DNA from 3 places in the Streptomyces sp. NPDC048295 genome. Region 3 is predicted to be linked to each of the others. Evidence: riboswitches for the same ligand, from Rfam matches in the RefSeq annotation. Region 3 holds a riboswitch; each other region holds the start of a gene.

Region 1 (5,195 bases), on a different contig from region 3:
ACTCCTTGTGATCTGCTATCGCGTGCACCACGATGGCGTCAATAGGGCCACGGGGGATCATTCCTGGCCAGATTCATCTACTGCGGGGTTGAACGATGCGCGAGTCGGTTCAAGCTGAGGTCATGATGAGCTTCCTCGTTTCCGAGGAACTCTCTTTCCGGATCCCGGTGGAGCTCCGGTACGAGGTCTGCGATCCGTATGCGATCCGGATGACCTTCCATCTGCCAGGTGACGCCCCCGTCACCTGGGCATTCGGCCGTGAGCTGCTGCTCGACGGCCTCAACAGCCCCAGTGGTGACGGTGATGTGCACATCGGACCCACTGAGCCCGAGGGACTTTCCGACGTACACATCCGGCTTCAGGTCGGCGAGGACCGAGCCCTCTTCCGGGCCGGTACGGCGCCGCTTGTGGCATTTCTCGACCGGACCGACAAGCTTGTGCCGCTGGGGCAGGAGTGCACGTTGGGTGACTTCGAGGGCAACCTGGAGGACGCCCTGGGCCGGATCCTCGCCGAGGAACAGAACGCCGGCTGACGGGAACGGGCGCCGCCGACCGGCTCGCCGGTCGAACACGGTACCTGCCGAATGGGTGAATTGTTCACCTGGCTGAGACGATCAGGGCTTCGTCCTACGACGACGGCCTTTCCCGGCCCGTACGGGTGCCGAAGCTCCGGCTTCCGCGCCGAGCCCTGTGCGGTCCGCGGAGACGACCAGCGCGGCGAGCACCGTCGTCACCGGCACCGAGGCGACCAGTCCGATCGAGCCGACCAGCGTTCGTACGATCTCCTCCGCCACCAGCTCGCTGTTGGCCACCGTCCCCACGCTGCTCTGCGCGATGGAGAACAGCAGCAGCAACGGCAGCGCGGCGCCCGCGTATGCGAGCACCAGCGTATTGACGACCGAGGCGATGTGGTCGCGTCCGATCCTGATCCCTGCCCGGTAGAGGCCACGCACACCCAACGTCGGGTTCGCCTGGTGCAGTTCCCAGACCGCCGAGGTCTGGGTCACTGTCACGTCGTCGAGCACCCCGAGCGAACCGATGATGACACCGGCCAGCAGCAGACCGCTCATGTCGATGTGCGGGTACAGGCCGTGGATGAGGCCGGTGCTGTCATCGGTGTTGCCGGTCAGGCTCGCCCAGCCGATGAAGAGCGACCCGAGCAGTCCGATCAGCAGCAGTGAGATCAGCGTGCCGATCACCGCGACCGAGGTGCGGGCGGTCAGGCCGTGGCACATGTAGAGCGCGATCAGCATGATGGCGCTGGCCCCGACCACCGCGACGAGCAGCGGATTCGAACCCTGGAGAACGGCCGGGAGGATGAACAGGGTCAGCACGGCGAACGACACCGCGAGCGCGACCAGTGCCATCACCCCGCGCATGCGGCCCACCGCGACCACGACCAGGGCGAAGATCCCGGCCAGCAGAGCCATCGGGAACTTCCGGTTGGCGTCCGTCACCGAGTACTGCAGATCGTGGGGCGCGTCCGGTGCGTACGACACCACCACGCCCTGCCCCTGGCGCAACTGGCGCGGGGAGTCGGGCTGGACGATCTCGACGAAGGTGCGGCCCTTGTCGTGACCGCTCGTCACCTCGACCGTGGCCTTCCTGCACGGTCCTCTTCCGCTTCCCGAGGGCGGTGTGGTGTCTCCGCCCAGGGGTGTCTGGACCGCGTTCACTTCCTTGCAGTCCACCATGTCGATGCTCACCACCTTTCCCTGCTGGGTCTGCCGGTCGAATCCGACGCCGGTTCTCTCGTGCGCCGGCGCACCGCCCGGCCAGAGCGCCACCAGGCCGACGAGCACGGCGGCGGCGAACGGGATCAGTACGGCCGCGATGACCTTGCGCAGATGTTTGGAGACGGGTGCGGCAGGGCCGTGGCTGTGCGAGTGGCCGTGCTGATGGCCCTGCTGATGGCCCTGCGGTTCGTGGTCGATATGGAGGGACGTCACCGGCCGATCATCGCAAGAAGGGACGGGCCCTCTGTTCATCACGCCGGACGGGGCGCTAGCGTGGAGGGACCTTTGCACACGCGGGAGCTCGGAGCACCGGGCTGAGAGGGCGCTGATATCCGTACGTCCGTACGGGAAGGGCTGCGCCGACCGCCGAACCTGTTACCGGGTAATGCCGGCGTAGGGAGTAGGTCTCATGACCACAGCGGACGCACGCACGCCTGCCTCGAACCAGAGCGACGAGGCCGGGAAGTCCATCGGCTGGCACAAGGGGTACGTCCAGGGCTCGCGCCCGGACCTCCGGGTGCCGGTCCGTCAGGTGCACCTCACCAACGGCAAGGACGTGACGCTGTACGACACGTCGGGTCCGTACACCGATCCCGCCGTCGGGACCGATGTCCGCCGCGGTCTCGCACCGCTGCGGGAGAACTGGATCGTCGCCCGCGGCGACACCGAGGAGTACCCGGGCCGCCCCGCCCGTCCGGAGGACGACGGGCTCAAGCACACCTCGCCGCGCGGCGGGCTGCGCAACCTCGACGCGGTCTTCCCCGGCCGCCCGCGCCTGCCGCGCCGCAGCCGCGACGGGCAGCCGGTGACCCAGCTCGCGTACGCCCGCCGGGGCGAGATCACCCCGGAGATGGAGTACGTGGCGATCCGGGAGAACGTCGAGCCCGAGGTGGTGCGGGAGGAGATCGCGGCCGGCCGGGCCGTGCTGCCCGCCAACGTCAACCACCCCGAGACCGAGCCGATGATCATCGGCAAGCGGTTCCTGGTGAAGGTCAATGCCAACATCGGCAACTCCGCGGTGACGTCCTCCATCGAGGAGGAGGTGGAAAAAATGACGTGGGCGACGCGCTGGGGCGCCGACACCGTCATGGATCTGTCCACCGGCCGCAACATTCACACCACCCGTGAGTGGGTTCTGCGCAACTCCCCCGTGCCGATCGGCACCGTTCCGCTCTACCAGGCCCTCGAAAAGGTCGACGGCCGGGCGGAGGAACTCACCTGGGAGATCTACAAGGACACCGTCATCGAGCAGGCCGAGCAGGGCGTCGACTACATGACGGTCCACGCCGGCGTGCGCCTGCCGTACGTGCCACTGACCGCCCGCCGCAAGACCGGCATCGTCTCCCGGGGCGGCTCGATCATGGCGGCGTGGTGCCTCGCGCACCACAAGGAGTCCTTCCTGTACGAGCACTTCGAGGAGCTCTGCGAGATTCTCGCGAGCTACGACGTGACGTACTCGCTGGGCGACGGGCTGCGTCCCGGATCGATCGCCGACGCCAATGACGAGGCGCAGTTCGCCGAACTGCGCACGCTGGGCGAGCTGAACGCGGTCGCCAAGCGGTTCGGCGTACAGACCATGATCGAAGGCCCGGGCCATGTCCCGATGCACAAGATCAAGGAGAACATCGACCTCCAGCAGGAGATCTGCGAGGAGGCGCCGTTCTACACGCTCGGCCCGCTGACCACCGATGTCGCGCCGGCGTACGACCACATCACCTCGGGCATCGGCGCGGCGATGATCGCGTGGTGGGGGACGGCGATGCTCTGCTACGTCACGCCGAAGGAGCACCTCGGCCTGCCCAACCGGGACGATGTGAAGACCGGCGTCATCACCTACAAGATCGCGGCGCATGCTGCGGACCTCGCCAAGGGCCACCCGGGGGCGCAGGACTGGGACGACGCGCTCTCGGACGCCCGTTTCGAGTTCCGCTGGGAGGACCAGTTCAATCTGGCTCTCGACCCGGACACCGCGCGGGAGTTCCACGACGAGACGCTGCCTGCCGAGCCGGCGAAGACGGCGCACTTCTGCTCGATGTGCGGACCGAAATTCTGTTCTATGAAGATCTCCCAGGACATCCGGCGTGAGCACGGCGGTTCGCAGACGGAGATCGAGGCGGGCATGGCGGAGAAGTCCAAGGAGTTCGCGGCGTCCGGCAACCGGGTCTATCTGCCGATCGCGGACTGATCCGGGACTCGGGTCCGTCCGGCGGATCACGGCCGGACGGGCCCGGGCGGTCGCTCCAAAGGCTCCGGCTTCCGGGCGACCGGTTCCGCCGTCGAGGCGACCGGCCCCGCCGTCGAGCCGTGCGGAGCCGGTCAGTCCAGTTCGTGCTCGGGGCCGCCGAAGTCGGGGCTGGTGAAGTCCGGTGAGGTGAACGTCGGGCGGGGGCCCGCCGCCGGTCCGTCGCCCGGGCTGGAGAAGTCCGGCCGGCTGTAGCCGACCTTCGGGATGCGGTTCGCCGAGGGCAGCGGGGTGCGCGCGGCGGGAGCGGCCTCGGGGTCGGCGAGTGCGTCCCGCAGGAACGGCAGTATGCCGCGCTCCAGCAGGGCATGACGCCACGCCTCCCTGGCCCGTGCCACGTCCTCCGGCAGCTCGTCCTCCTCCTCGTCGACGGGCTGCGAGTCCGGTCCGTTGCGCAGCGCGGTGATGAGCAGCCCGGCGGCGGCGGCCAGGATGGCTGCGGCCGTGACCGCCGCGAAGAACCAGCCGGCGGAGACCATGGTGGAGGCGAACGAAGGAGGCGGGTCGAGCAGTCTCAGCAGATAGCCGGCCAGCAGGAATATGAACGCGGCGGTACCGGCGAGCACCGGCGCCAGGACCGTGATCACGGCTCCTATGCCGGCGCCCGACTGATGCGGACGGGTGGCGGTGAACCCGGGGCCCGGGTCCTGGTCCTCCCCGTCGGCGGGGCCGCGCAGTTCCTCTCGGGCCTGTACATAGTGCTTGTACTCGGTGGCGGCCGTGGAGGTGATCAACTCGGTGGCGTCCAGCGCCATGGTGCGCAGCTGTACGGCGTTGAGCCGCTCGCCGACCGCGGCCAGATCTGGTCGTTCATGGGCATGGCGCAGTGCGTCGTCGAGGATCCGCTCGTACTCGGGTCGGTCCTCGGCCAGCAGGTGCGGAGCGCTGTTCATGTGCATCCCCCGATGCTCCGTCGAGCCTGACTGCCCGCTCAGGACTGGCAGTTGGGCGGAAACGGAGGAGAGCCTGCTACTGATACGCCGATGGTAGAGCGCTCACGGCACGGGGTGACAGGGGGTTTCCGCAAATAGGCCCGGTGTTCGGCGTGCTCAGTTCCTGGGAGCGTCTTCCCGGAAGAACGTCAGTCATGCAGGGGCAGTTGGACGACCAGCAGCTTTCCGGCCATGGTCACTCCGCCGTCCATGGCGATGGCGAGCCCGTCCGCGTACACGTGCGGACCCTCGACCACGGGGCCGGAGCTGTCCTCGCCGTCCTCC
Region 2 (5,195 bases), on a different contig from region 3:
CCCGAGCGGCAGCATCAGCAGCGCGTCGAAGCCGCGCACGAGGCGCCCGGCGCGCCGGGTCAGCGCCGCGGCGGCCAGCCCGCCGATGACGAGCGCGATGACCGTCGCGACCAGCGCGTACTGCAAGGAGTTCCAGATCGCTTCGAGCGGCGCGACCAGGAACGTACCACCGCCCGCGTCCACGGACGCCAGGGCACGGTAGAAGTCGAAACCATGCCCGCCGCCGGTGTCGAAGGAGCGCTCGACGAGTACCCCGAGCGGCAGCAGGATCAGCAGCAGTACGGTCAGCAGCACCCCGCAGAGCAGCGCCCACTGCCCGGCGCCGCGAGGACTGCGCGCGGTCTGCGCCGGGTCGACCAGCTTCAGCGCGGCCTCCCGGCGCCGTACGGTCCACGCGTGCACGGCGAGGATCGCGCCGACCGCGGCGAACTGCACCAGTGTCAGCACGGCGGCCGTCGGCAGGGCGAGCAGCTGCGCGGTCTGCCGGTAGATCTCCACCTCCAGCGTGGAGAAACCGGGACCACCGAGGATCTGCACGACACCGAAGGAGGTGAAGGTGAAGAGGAAGACCATCAGCGCGGCCGCGGCCACGGCGGGCGCGAGGGCCGGCAGGGTGACCCGACGCCAGGCGGCGAACCGTCCCGCGCCCAGCACCCTGGCGGCCTCCTCCTGCCGGGGGTCGAGCTGGGCCCACAGCCCGCCGACCGTCCGGACCACCACCGCGTAGTTGAAGAAGACATGGGCGAGCAGAATCGCCCAGACGGTGGTGTCGAGCCGTACGCCCCAGAGTTCGTCGAGGAATCCGCCACGCCCCAGCAGCGCCAGGAAGGCCGTACCGACGACCACGGTCGGCAGGACGAACGGCACCGTGACGACCGCCCGCAGCAGTTGTTTGCCGGGGAAGTCGAAACGGGCGAAGACATAGGCGCCCGGCAGCGCGATCAACAGGGTCAGCGCGGTCGAGGCGAGCGCCTGCCAGCCGGTGAACCAGAGGACCTCGCGGATGTCCGGCCGGGTCAGCACCTCGCCGATCCGGCCGAACTGCCAGACGCCGTCCACCTTCAGGCCGCGGCCGACGATCGCGGCGACCGGGTAGGCGAAGAACAGCGCGAAGAACGCGAGGGGCACGGCCATCAGGCCGAGCCGCACCGCGTTCCCGCGCCGGGCCTTCGCACGAGCGCCCCGCGCCCGCGAAGGCCGGACCGGCCGGCCGCGGGGAGCCTCCCCGCCCGCGGCCGGTCCGCGTACGGGGGTCTTCGTTACTTCACTACGAGCGAGGACCACGACTGGACCCACTGCTCACGGTTCTTGGCGATGAGGTCCGGGGCCACGGTCGTCGGCCTGTCCACCGTCGCGCCGAACTTCGTGAAGAGCTCCGGCAGCTTCGCGTCCTTGGTGACCGGGTTCACGAACATGTTGAGCGGCATGTCCTCCTGGAACTTCTTGCCGATCAGGAAGTCCAGCAGGGCCTTGCCGCCCGCCTCGTTCTTCGCACCGTTCAGCAGGCCGGCGAACTCGATCTGCCGGAAGCAGGTCCCGGTGGCGACACCGGTCGGCGCCTCGGCCGGCTGCGGCTTCGCGTACAGCACCTCCACGGGCGGGCTGGAGGCGTACGAGACGACGAGCGGCCGGTCGGCCTTGGCCTTCTTGCCGCCCGCGGAGCCGGAGAACTCCTCGTTGTACGCCTGTTCCCAGCCGTCGACGACCTTGACGCCGTTGCTCTTCAGCTTCTTCCAGTAGTCCTGGTAGCCCTTCTCGCCGTAGGTGGCGACGGTGCCGAGGAGGAAACCGAGGCCGGGCGAGGACGTTCCGGCGTTCTCGGTGACGAGGAGGTTCTTGTACGCGGGCTTCGCCAGGTCGGCGAAGGACTGCGGCGGCGCGAGCTTCTTGTCGGCGAAGTACTTCTTGTCGTAGTTGACGCAGATGTCGCCGGTGTCGATCGGGGTGACCCGGTGCTTGTCCGCGTCGAGCAGGGTGTCCGCCGCGACCCGGTCGATGCCCTTCGCCTCGTACGGCGTGAAGAGCCCGCTGTCGAGGGCGCGGGAGAGCAGTGTGTTGTCGACGCCGAAGAACACGTCGCCGCGCGGGGAGCCCTTGGTCAGGATCTCCTGGTTGAGCGCGACACCCGCGTCACCGCTCTTCAGCACCTTCACGGTGTAGCCGGTCTCCGCGGTGAACTCCTTCAGTACGTCCTTGGAGGCGTTGAAGGAGTCGTGGCTGACGAGGGTCACGGTCTTGGAGGCCGGGCCCTTCGTGCCGCCGGATCCGGCGGACTGATCGCCGGAACTGCCGCACCCGGCGAGTGCGGTGACGCCGAGCGCGGCGGCGGCGGCCGATGCCGCGAGCTGCTTGGTCCTGCGAGTGGTGCTCATTGTGGATTCCTCCTGGGTTTTGGCCAGGAAGAGACGCGGCCCCGCCCGCGGAGAAGCGGGCAGGGCGCAACAGCATGAGTTGATGACCGAACTTCCTACCCGGAATGACCCGGGCGAGGTTCAGAGGGTCTGCGGCCGACCTGTCCTCGGTGCCGCACTCTCAGCGCTGTGGCGCTCCCCTGTCGGAATATGAAGTTGATTTCGGGCCCAGGCTACACGGGCTCCCGGGCCCGTTCGGGAGTGGCCTCAGCGCTCGGCCGCCGCCAGCTGCCCGCAGGCTCCGTCGATCTCCTGGCCACGGGTGTCCCGCACGGTCACCGGCACCCCGTGGGCCGCGATCGCCTCGACGAACGCCTTCTCGTCCTCGGGCCGCGAGGCGGTCCACTTGGAACCGGGCGTGGGGTTCAGCGGGATCAGGTTGACGTGCACCCGCTTGCCCTTGAGGAGCCGGCCGAGCCGGTCACCGCGCCAGGCCTGGTCGTTGATGTCACGGATCAGCGCGTACTCGATGGAGATGCGGCGGCCGGACTTCTCCGCGTACTCCCACGCGGCATCCAGCACCTCACCCACCTTCCAGCGCGTGTTCACGGGGACGAGGGTGTCGCGCAGCTCGTCGTCCGGGGCGTGCAGCGAGACGGCGAGTCGGCACTTGAAGCCCTCGTCGGCGAAGCGGAGCATCGCGGGCACCAGGCCCACCGTGGAGACGGTGATCCCACGCTGCGAGAGCCCCAGCCCGTCCGGCTCGGGGTCGGTCAGCCGGCGGATCGCGCCGACCACCCGGTTGTAGTTGGCGAGCGGCTCGCCCATGCCCATGAAGACGATGTTGGAGAGCCGCGCCGGGCCGCCGGGAACCTCCCCGTCGCGCAGCGCCCGCATCCCGTCCACGATCTGGTGGACGATCTCGGCGGTCGACAGATTGCGGTCGAGACCGGCCTGCCCCGTCGCGCAGAACGGGCAGTTCATCCCGCATCCCGCCTGGGAGGAGATGCACATCGTCACCCGCTCCGGGTAGCGCATCAGGACGGACTCGACGAGCGTCCCGTCGTGCAGCTTCCAGAGCGTCTTGCGGGTGGTGTCGTCGTCGCAGCTGATGTGGCGGACCACGGACATCAGATCGGGGAACATCGCCTCGGCGAGCTTGTCCCGCGACGCGGCCGGGATGTTGGTCCACTCGGCCGGGTCGTGCGCGTACCGCGCGAAGTAGTGCTGCGACAGCTGCTGGGCGCGGAACGGCTTCTCGCCGATCGCGGCGACGGCTTCCTTGCGCTCGGCGGGCGTGAGGTCGGCGAGGTGCCGCGGCGGCTTCTTGGCTCCGCGGGGCGCGACGAAAGTGAGTTCTCCGGGCTTAGGCATGGTTCATCCAGTGTCGCAGACGGAACAGTGCGGGCCCGCCGTCCTGTGGACAGCGGGCCCGCACTCGAAGAATCGCAGGTCAGCGGCGCGATCTCAGCCGGAGCCGACGAACAGCACCAGCAGCAGCCAGACCACCGGGGCGGTCGGCAGCAGCGAGTCGAGCCGGTCCATGATGCCGCCGTGCCCCGGCAGCAGCGTGCCCATGTCCTTGATCCCGAGGTCCCGCTTGATCATGGACTCGCCGAGGTCGCCGAGCGTGGCGCTGGCCGCGACGGCGAGCCCGAGCAGCAGCCCCTGCCACCAGGAACCGCCGTCGATCAGGAACTGCATGCACAGCGCACCGGCCACCATCGCGAAGGCGATGGCCCCGAAGAGTCCCTCCCGGGTCTTTCCGGGGCTGATGCGCGGTGCGAGCTTGTGCTTCCCGAAGCGCCAGCCGACGGCGTACGCACCCGTGTCGCTGACCACGGTCAGCAGCAGGAAGGTGAGCACCCGCTGCGGCCCGTCGTCGGCGGTCAGGAGCATGGCGACGAACGTGGCGAGGAACGGTACGTAGAACGCCGCGAACACACCGGCCGTGACGTCCTTGAGGTAGCCCTCGGGCGGCTCGGTCATCCGCCAGACGAGCACCGCGAGCGCGGTCAGCGCCATCGCCACCCAGGCGCCTTCGGCGCCCTTCGCGTAGCCGGCGACCACCATCGCCGCGCCGCCCACCGCCAGCGGGACGAGCGGCGCCTTGATGCCCTTGCGCTCCTGGAGCCGGGAGGTCAGCTCCCACAGGCCCACGACGACGGCGACGGCGATGACACCGACGAAGACGGCCTTGACGATGAACAGCGAGGCGACGATGACGGCGCCGAGCCCCACACCGACCCCTATGGCGGCTCGCAGGTCACGGCCCGCACGTTTCTTCTGCGGGGACGGCGGCGCGGTGGACATGGGCTCCTGCGGCTTCTCGTCACGGAACAGGGGGCCGCCGCTCAGGCGTCCGGCCCCCTGGCCCCGGTCATCACGGTCGTAAGCGTCTCTACCTGCGTCGGGATCGTCCGGCACGATGGGCATGGGCCGAGTCTGCTGGGCGTCATGCACATCGTAAGCAGGACCCGCCGGGGCAGCCCGCATCTCGGGCGCACCCCAGTGGCCGGCTCCCTGCGGGGCGCCCCAGGAAGAGTCGTTCATCAGACTTCGAGCAGCTCGGCTTCCTTGTGCTTGAGCAGCTCGTCGACCTGCGCGACGTACTTCGCAGTGGTGTCGTCGAGCTCCTTCTCGGCGCGACGCACCTCGTCCTCGCCCGACTCCTTGTCCTTGACCAGCTTGTCCAGGGTCTCCTTGGCCTTGCGGCGCACGGCGCGGATGGAGATCTTGGAGTCCTCGGCCTTGCCCTTGGCGACCTTGATGTAGTCGCGGCGGCGCTCCTCGGTGAGCTCCGGGAAGGTCACCCGGATGATGTTGCCGTCGTTGCTCGGGTTG
Region 3 (5,195 bases):
GAGATAGACGTACTGTCCCTGGGCGCCCTGGTCGAAGACCGCGACCACGTTGGGGTGCGCGAGCCGGGCCACGGACTTGGCCTCCCGGATGAAGCGCTCGACGAACGAGACGTCGGTCGCCAGCGCCGGGTGCATCACCTTGAGGGCGAGCACCCGGTCCAGCCGGGTGTCCACGGCCCGGTAGACCGTGGCCATGCCGCCCACGGCGATGCGGGCATCGACGCGGTAGCGGCCGTCGAGCAGCTGCCCGACGAGAGGGTCCTGGAGGGTCGTATCCACGCAGCGAGTCTACGAGCCGCCACGGACACGGCCCACGGGCCGGGGCACTCCCGGGGCCGTACTGCAGCCGAGCCGTGACAGGGACACGCACTCCACGCCGTACCGGCGGCTCAGAAGGCCGGGCGCTCCGGGTCCAGCACCGCGCGCCCCTCCACCGGCGACGACGCCTCGGCGAAGTGGCGGCGTGGAATCCGGCCGGCCCGGTACGCGAGGCGCCCGCCCTCCACCGCGTGGCGCATCGCCGAGGCCATCAGCTCGGGCTCCTGGGCCCGGGTCACCGCGGACGCCAGCATCACCGCCGAGCACCCCAGCTCCATCGCGAACGCCGCGTCGGAGGCCGTCCCGGCACCCGCGTCGAGGATCACCGGCACCCGGGCCTGCTCGACGATCAGCCGGAAGTTGTGCGGATTGCGGATGCCGAGTCCGGAGCCGATGGGGGAGCCGAGCGGCATGACCGCCGCGCACCCCACGTCCTGGAGCCTGCGGGCCAGCACCGGGTCGTCGTTGGTGTACGGCAGCACGGTGAAGCCGTCGTCCACCAGGATCTCCGCGGCGTCCAGCAGCTCGATCGGATCGGGCAGCAGCGTCCGCTCGTCGGCCACCACCTCCAGCTTGATCCAGTCGGTGCCGAGCGCCTCGCGGGCCAGCCGGGCGGTCAGCACGGCCTCGCCCGCGGTGAAGCAGCCCGCCGTGTTCGGCAGCACGCGGATGGAGAGCCGCCGCAGGACGGAGAGGACCGAACCCTGCACGGTCGGATCGAGGCGCCGCATCGCGACGGTGGTCAGCTCGGTGCCGGAGGCGGTCAGGGAGCGTTCCAGCACGTCGAGGCCGGCCGCCCCGCCCGTGCCCATGATCAGCCGGGAGCCGAAGGTGGCGTCACCGAGGGTGAAGAGGTCGTCCGGCACGGTTCAGCCTCCCTGGACCGCGGTCAGGACCTCGACGCGGTCACCGTCGAGGAGCGCGGTGGCGGACCACCGGCCGCGCGGTACGACGGTCTCGTTGACGGCGGCCGCGACACCGGAGTGCGCGGTGGTGAGCGTGGCGACGAGTGCCGCCAGGGTGGTGCCCCCGGCGAGGCGGCGGACCTCGCCGTTCACGGACACGGAGAGGGCGGCGGCCCCGGGGAGCGGTACGGGCTCGGTCATGCGGGCTGCTCCTGACGTGCGGAGACGGCGGGGGACGGGAAACGGCGCGGGGTGAAGGGGCGGGTCGGCTCGGGCGGCTCGCCGCCGGTGAGGAGCTCGGCCATGACGTCACCGGTGATGGGGGTGAGCAGCACCCCGTTGCGGTGGTGGCCGGTGGCGAGGTGGAGGCCGGGCAGGGCGGTGGGGCCGAGCAGCGGGGCGTTGTCGGGGGAGGTGGGGCGCAGGCCGGCCAGGGTCTCGGTGAGCGGCAGCTCGGTGATGCCGGGCACCAGTTCGTGGGCGTCCCGCAGCAGCTCGTAGACGCCGCCCGCGGTGACGGTGGTGTCCCAGCCCATCTCCTCGCTGGTGGCGCCGACGACCAGCTCGCCGTTCTCGCGCGGCACCAGATAGACATGACTGCCCCGGACCAGGGCCCGTACGGTCCGGCTCAGGAACGGCGCGTGCCGGGCCGGCACGGTCAGCCTCAGCACCTGGCCCTTCACCGGCCGGACCGGCGGCACGGCCTCGTCGGGCACCCCCGCCAGCCGGCCGCTGAGGCTGCCCGCGGCGAGCACGACCTGGTCGGCCACGAGCTCCGTACCCCCGGCGAGCACCGCCCCGGCGGCCCGGCCGCCCACCACGCTCAGGCGCTCCGCCCAGCCGCGGTGGAAGACCACCCCGGCCCGCTCGCAGGCGGTCAGCAGGGCGGCGGCCAGCCGGCGCGGATCGATCTGGTGGTCGCCGTCGACCCGCAGACCGCCCCGGACACCCGGCGCGAGCATCGGCTCCAGACGGCGGCACTCGCGGCCGGTGAGCCACTCCGATTCCAGGCCCGAACGCCGCTGCAGGGCGTGCAGGTCCCGCAGATGGGCGCGGTCGTCGGAGTCCAGTGCGACGGCCAGGGTGCCGCAGGCGCGGAAACCGGTCTCCCGCCCGCTCGCCGCCTCCAGCTCGGCCGCGAAGGCCGGATAGCGGGCGGCGGAGGCGAGATTGAGGCCCAGCAGCAGCTGTTCGCCGTAGTGGAGTTCGGTGACCGCGGCCAGCATGCCGGCCGCCACCCGGGCGGCTCCGCCGCCCGGTTCGGGGTCGGCGACCGCGATGCGCAGTCCGCGTTGCGCGGCCCGCCAGGCGGTCACCAGGCCGATGATCCCGCCCCCGATGACCAGGACATCGGATCCGTTTCCGTTCCGAGAAGAACGCATGGGCTTCCAGCCCCTCCCTTCGCCGGCATGACCCGGATCAGGTTCGTACGGTCGGAGGCCGCCCAGCCTCCCTCTCAGCCCGGTGCGTCCGGGCTCCCGCGAGTGCTTTACGTTGGCCACCCTAAACCCCGTCCGCCCGCCCCAGTAAGGGAGCAGCCGCCGTGGCCCGTTCGCTCGACGGACTCGTCCTGTCACCGGTGGCCGACCAGGCGCCCGGCCAGGTCGGCACCCGTACCCGCTTCACGTACCACGAGGAGGACGGCCGGATCTGGGCCGAGTACGCGGGCGGCGACGTGGTGCGCGGCCATCTCGTCGGCACCCGGACCGGCGACCTGCTCGACTTCCGCTACGTCCAGCTCAAGCAGGACGGAACGACGTCCTGCGGCCACTGCCACTCCACCGTCGTCGACCTCGCGGACGGCCGGGTCCGGCTGGACGAGCGGTGGGAGTGGGAGTCGCAGGAGGGCGGCGGGACGAGCACGGTCGAGGAACTCACCCTTTCCTGACGATCTGTCAGGTGCTTAAGGTGTACGGGTGAGCGAGCAGCAGCAGTCAGAGCAGCCGGACCGGCGGACACGAAGCCGCGTCGTCGTCGTCGGAGCGGGCATGGCCGGGGTGCAGACCGCGGTGGCCCTGCGCGAGCAGGGCTTCACCGGCCCCGTCACCCTGATCGGCGCCGAACCGCATCAGCCCTACGACCGGCCCCCGCTGTCCAAGGCGGTGCTGCTCGGCAAGGCCGAGGACTCCGCCTTCGACATCGACTTCGAGGCGCTGGAGATCGATCTGCAACTGGGCCGCGAGGTCACCGGTGTGCGCCCCGCGGCACACGAACTGGACACCCCGTCGGGCCCTGTTCCCTACGACGTGCTGGTGATCGCGACCGGTGCCGAACCCGTCGTCCTGCCCGGGGTCGAGGGTGTTCCCGGTGTCCACCTGCTGCGCACCCTCGACGACGCGGCACGGCTGCGGCCGGTCCTCGACGAGCAGCACGGCGTCGTGGTCGTCGGCGCGGGCTGGATCGGCGCCGAGTTCGCCACCGCGGCCCGCGCGGCCGGCTGCGCGGTCACCGTCGTCGAGGCCGCCGACCGGCCCCTCGCGGGCGCGATGCCCGCGGAGGTCGCCGCCCCGATGGCCGCCTGGTACGCGGAGACCGGCGCCGAACTCCTCACCGGCGCCCGGGTCGACCGCGTCGAGCCGGGCCGGGTGGTCCTCGCGGACGGCCGTACGGTCCCGGCCGCAGCGGTCGTCGTCGGGATCGGCGCCCGGCCCGCCACCGGCTGGCTGGCCGGCTCCGGCATCGAGCTCGGACCGGACGGATCGGTGACCGCCGACGAAGCGCTGCGCACCTCGCTGCCGGATGTGTACGCGGTCGGCGACTGCGCCTCGTTCCCCTCCGCCCGGTACGGCGAACGCCTGCTCGTCCACCACTGGGACAACGCGCTCCAGGGCCCGCGCACCGCCGCCGCCAACATCATCGGGGCGCTCGCCGGGGACGGCGCGGCGCCGGCGGTCTACGACCCCGTGCCGTACTTCTGGTCCGAGCAGTTCGACCGGTTCGTGCAGTACGCGGGCCACCACGGGAGCGCCGACACCCTGCTCTGGCGCGGCGATCCGGCCGAGCCCGCCTGGTCGGTGTGCTGGCTGCGCGACGGCGTGCTGGTCGCGGTGCTCGCCGTCGGCCGGCCGCGCGACCTGGCGCAGGGGCGCAAACTCATCGAGGCGGGGGCGCGGCTCGATCCTGCGCGGGCCGCCGACCCCTCCGTACCGCTGAAGTCGGCGGTCCGTCAGTAGCGCGCCGCCGGGCGTGCGGAGCGTCCGGAGTGCGGGCAAGCTCTTGGACGGCGGCCGGAATTGGTGCACCGTACATCCTCTGGATCACTCGCCCGCTCCCGGAGGAAGCACATGTTCCGACACAGATGGGTCCGCGCCCTGCGCCGGATCTGCGTGGTCTCGGCCTCGATCGCCCTGGCCGGCGGCGCGCTCGCCGTCCCGGCGAACGCGGGCACCGCCCCGAGGCCCGGCTCCAACCCGGCCGTCGACTACCAGGACCCGGTCGACGCGCTGCCGCCGGTCTCCCGGCCCGACACCGCGCACTGCTCGGTCACGGCCGTCGAGCACGACTTCGGCAACACCCTCGGCGGGCCGCCGTACACCACCACGCTCACCCCGCCCGACACCTGCGAGGGCCCCTGGAACAAGGTCGTCCTCGACTGGTCGGCCAGCGTGAAGGGGCGTCAGTACGATCGTCTCGCCGCGGTGTTCGTGGGCGGCGCGGAGATCTTCCGCACCAGCACCGCCGAGCCCGACGAGGACGGCATCAGCTGGCACGTCGCCAAGGACATCACCGACTTCGCGCCGCTCCTCAAGGACCCGCAGAAGCTCCAGCTGGACCTCGGCAACGTTGTCAACGACACCTACACCGGTGTGTACAAGGTCAGGCTGACGATCACGTACTACCGGGCCGACAAGCACCACCCGGCCGCGCGGACCGCCGACCGGATCGTCCCCCTCGGCACCACCGGGTCCGACAGCGCCCCCTGGATGAGCGTGGGCAAGGGCGGCTCCACCAGCACCGACGTCACCTTCCCGC

Evidence for each region. Region 3 has a riboswitch for thiamine pyrophosphate ahead of thiO (glycine oxidase ThiO). Riboswitches for the same ligand answer to the same signal wherever they lie in the genome.
Region 1: linked by a shared signal. The riboswitch ahead of thiC (phosphomethylpyrimidine synthase ThiC) and the one ahead of thiO (glycine oxidase ThiO) in region 3 are both predicted to bind thiamine pyrophosphate.
Region 2: linked by a shared signal. The riboswitch ahead of AB0D53_RS33995 (thiamine ABC transporter substrate-binding protein) and the one ahead of thiO (glycine oxidase ThiO) in region 3 are both predicted to bind thiamine pyrophosphate.

What each region holds. Positions count from the first base shown of each region.
Region 1 is NZ_JBEZLL010000004.1:162,751-167,945, forward strand. Features, by position in the region: gene AB0D53_RS07385 (SsgA family sporulation/cell division regulator) at 96-533, shown strand; gene AB0D53_RS07390 (YibE/F family protein) at 615-1,949, opposite strand; TPP riboswitch at 2,020-2,153, shown strand; gene thiC (phosphomethylpyrimidine synthase ThiC) at 2,146-3,921, shown strand; gene AB0D53_RS07400 (hypothetical protein) at 4,053-4,877, opposite strand; gene AB0D53_RS07405 (metallophosphoesterase) at 5,060-5,195, opposite strand, start outside.
Region 2 is NZ_JBEZLL010000030.1:86,491-91,685, reverse strand. Features, by position in the region: gene AB0D53_RS34000 (iron ABC transporter permease) at 1-1,134, opposite strand, end outside; gene AB0D53_RS33995 (thiamine ABC transporter substrate-binding protein) at 1,260-2,372, opposite strand; TPP riboswitch at 2,447-2,563, opposite strand; gene rlmN (23S rRNA (adenine(2503)-C(2))-methyltransferase RlmN) at 2,619-3,725, opposite strand; gene AB0D53_RS33985 (phosphatidate cytidylyltransferase) at 3,819-4,904, opposite strand; gene frr (ribosome recycling factor) at 4,904-5,195, opposite strand, start outside.
Region 3 is NZ_JBEZLL010000006.1:344,620-349,814, reverse strand. Features, by position in the region: gene pknB (Stk1 family PASTA domain-containing Ser/Thr kinase) at 1-279, opposite strand, end outside; gene AB0D53_RS12055 (thiazole synthase) at 390-1,184, opposite strand; gene thiS (sulfur carrier protein ThiS) at 1,188-1,424, opposite strand; gene thiO (glycine oxidase ThiO) at 1,421-2,605, opposite strand; TPP riboswitch at 2,603-2,715, opposite strand; gene AB0D53_RS12040 (hypothetical protein) at 2,767-3,111, shown strand; gene AB0D53_RS12035 (FAD-dependent oxidoreductase) at 3,140-4,396, shown strand; gene AB0D53_RS12030 (peptide-N4-asparagine amidase) at 4,508-5,195, shown strand, end outside.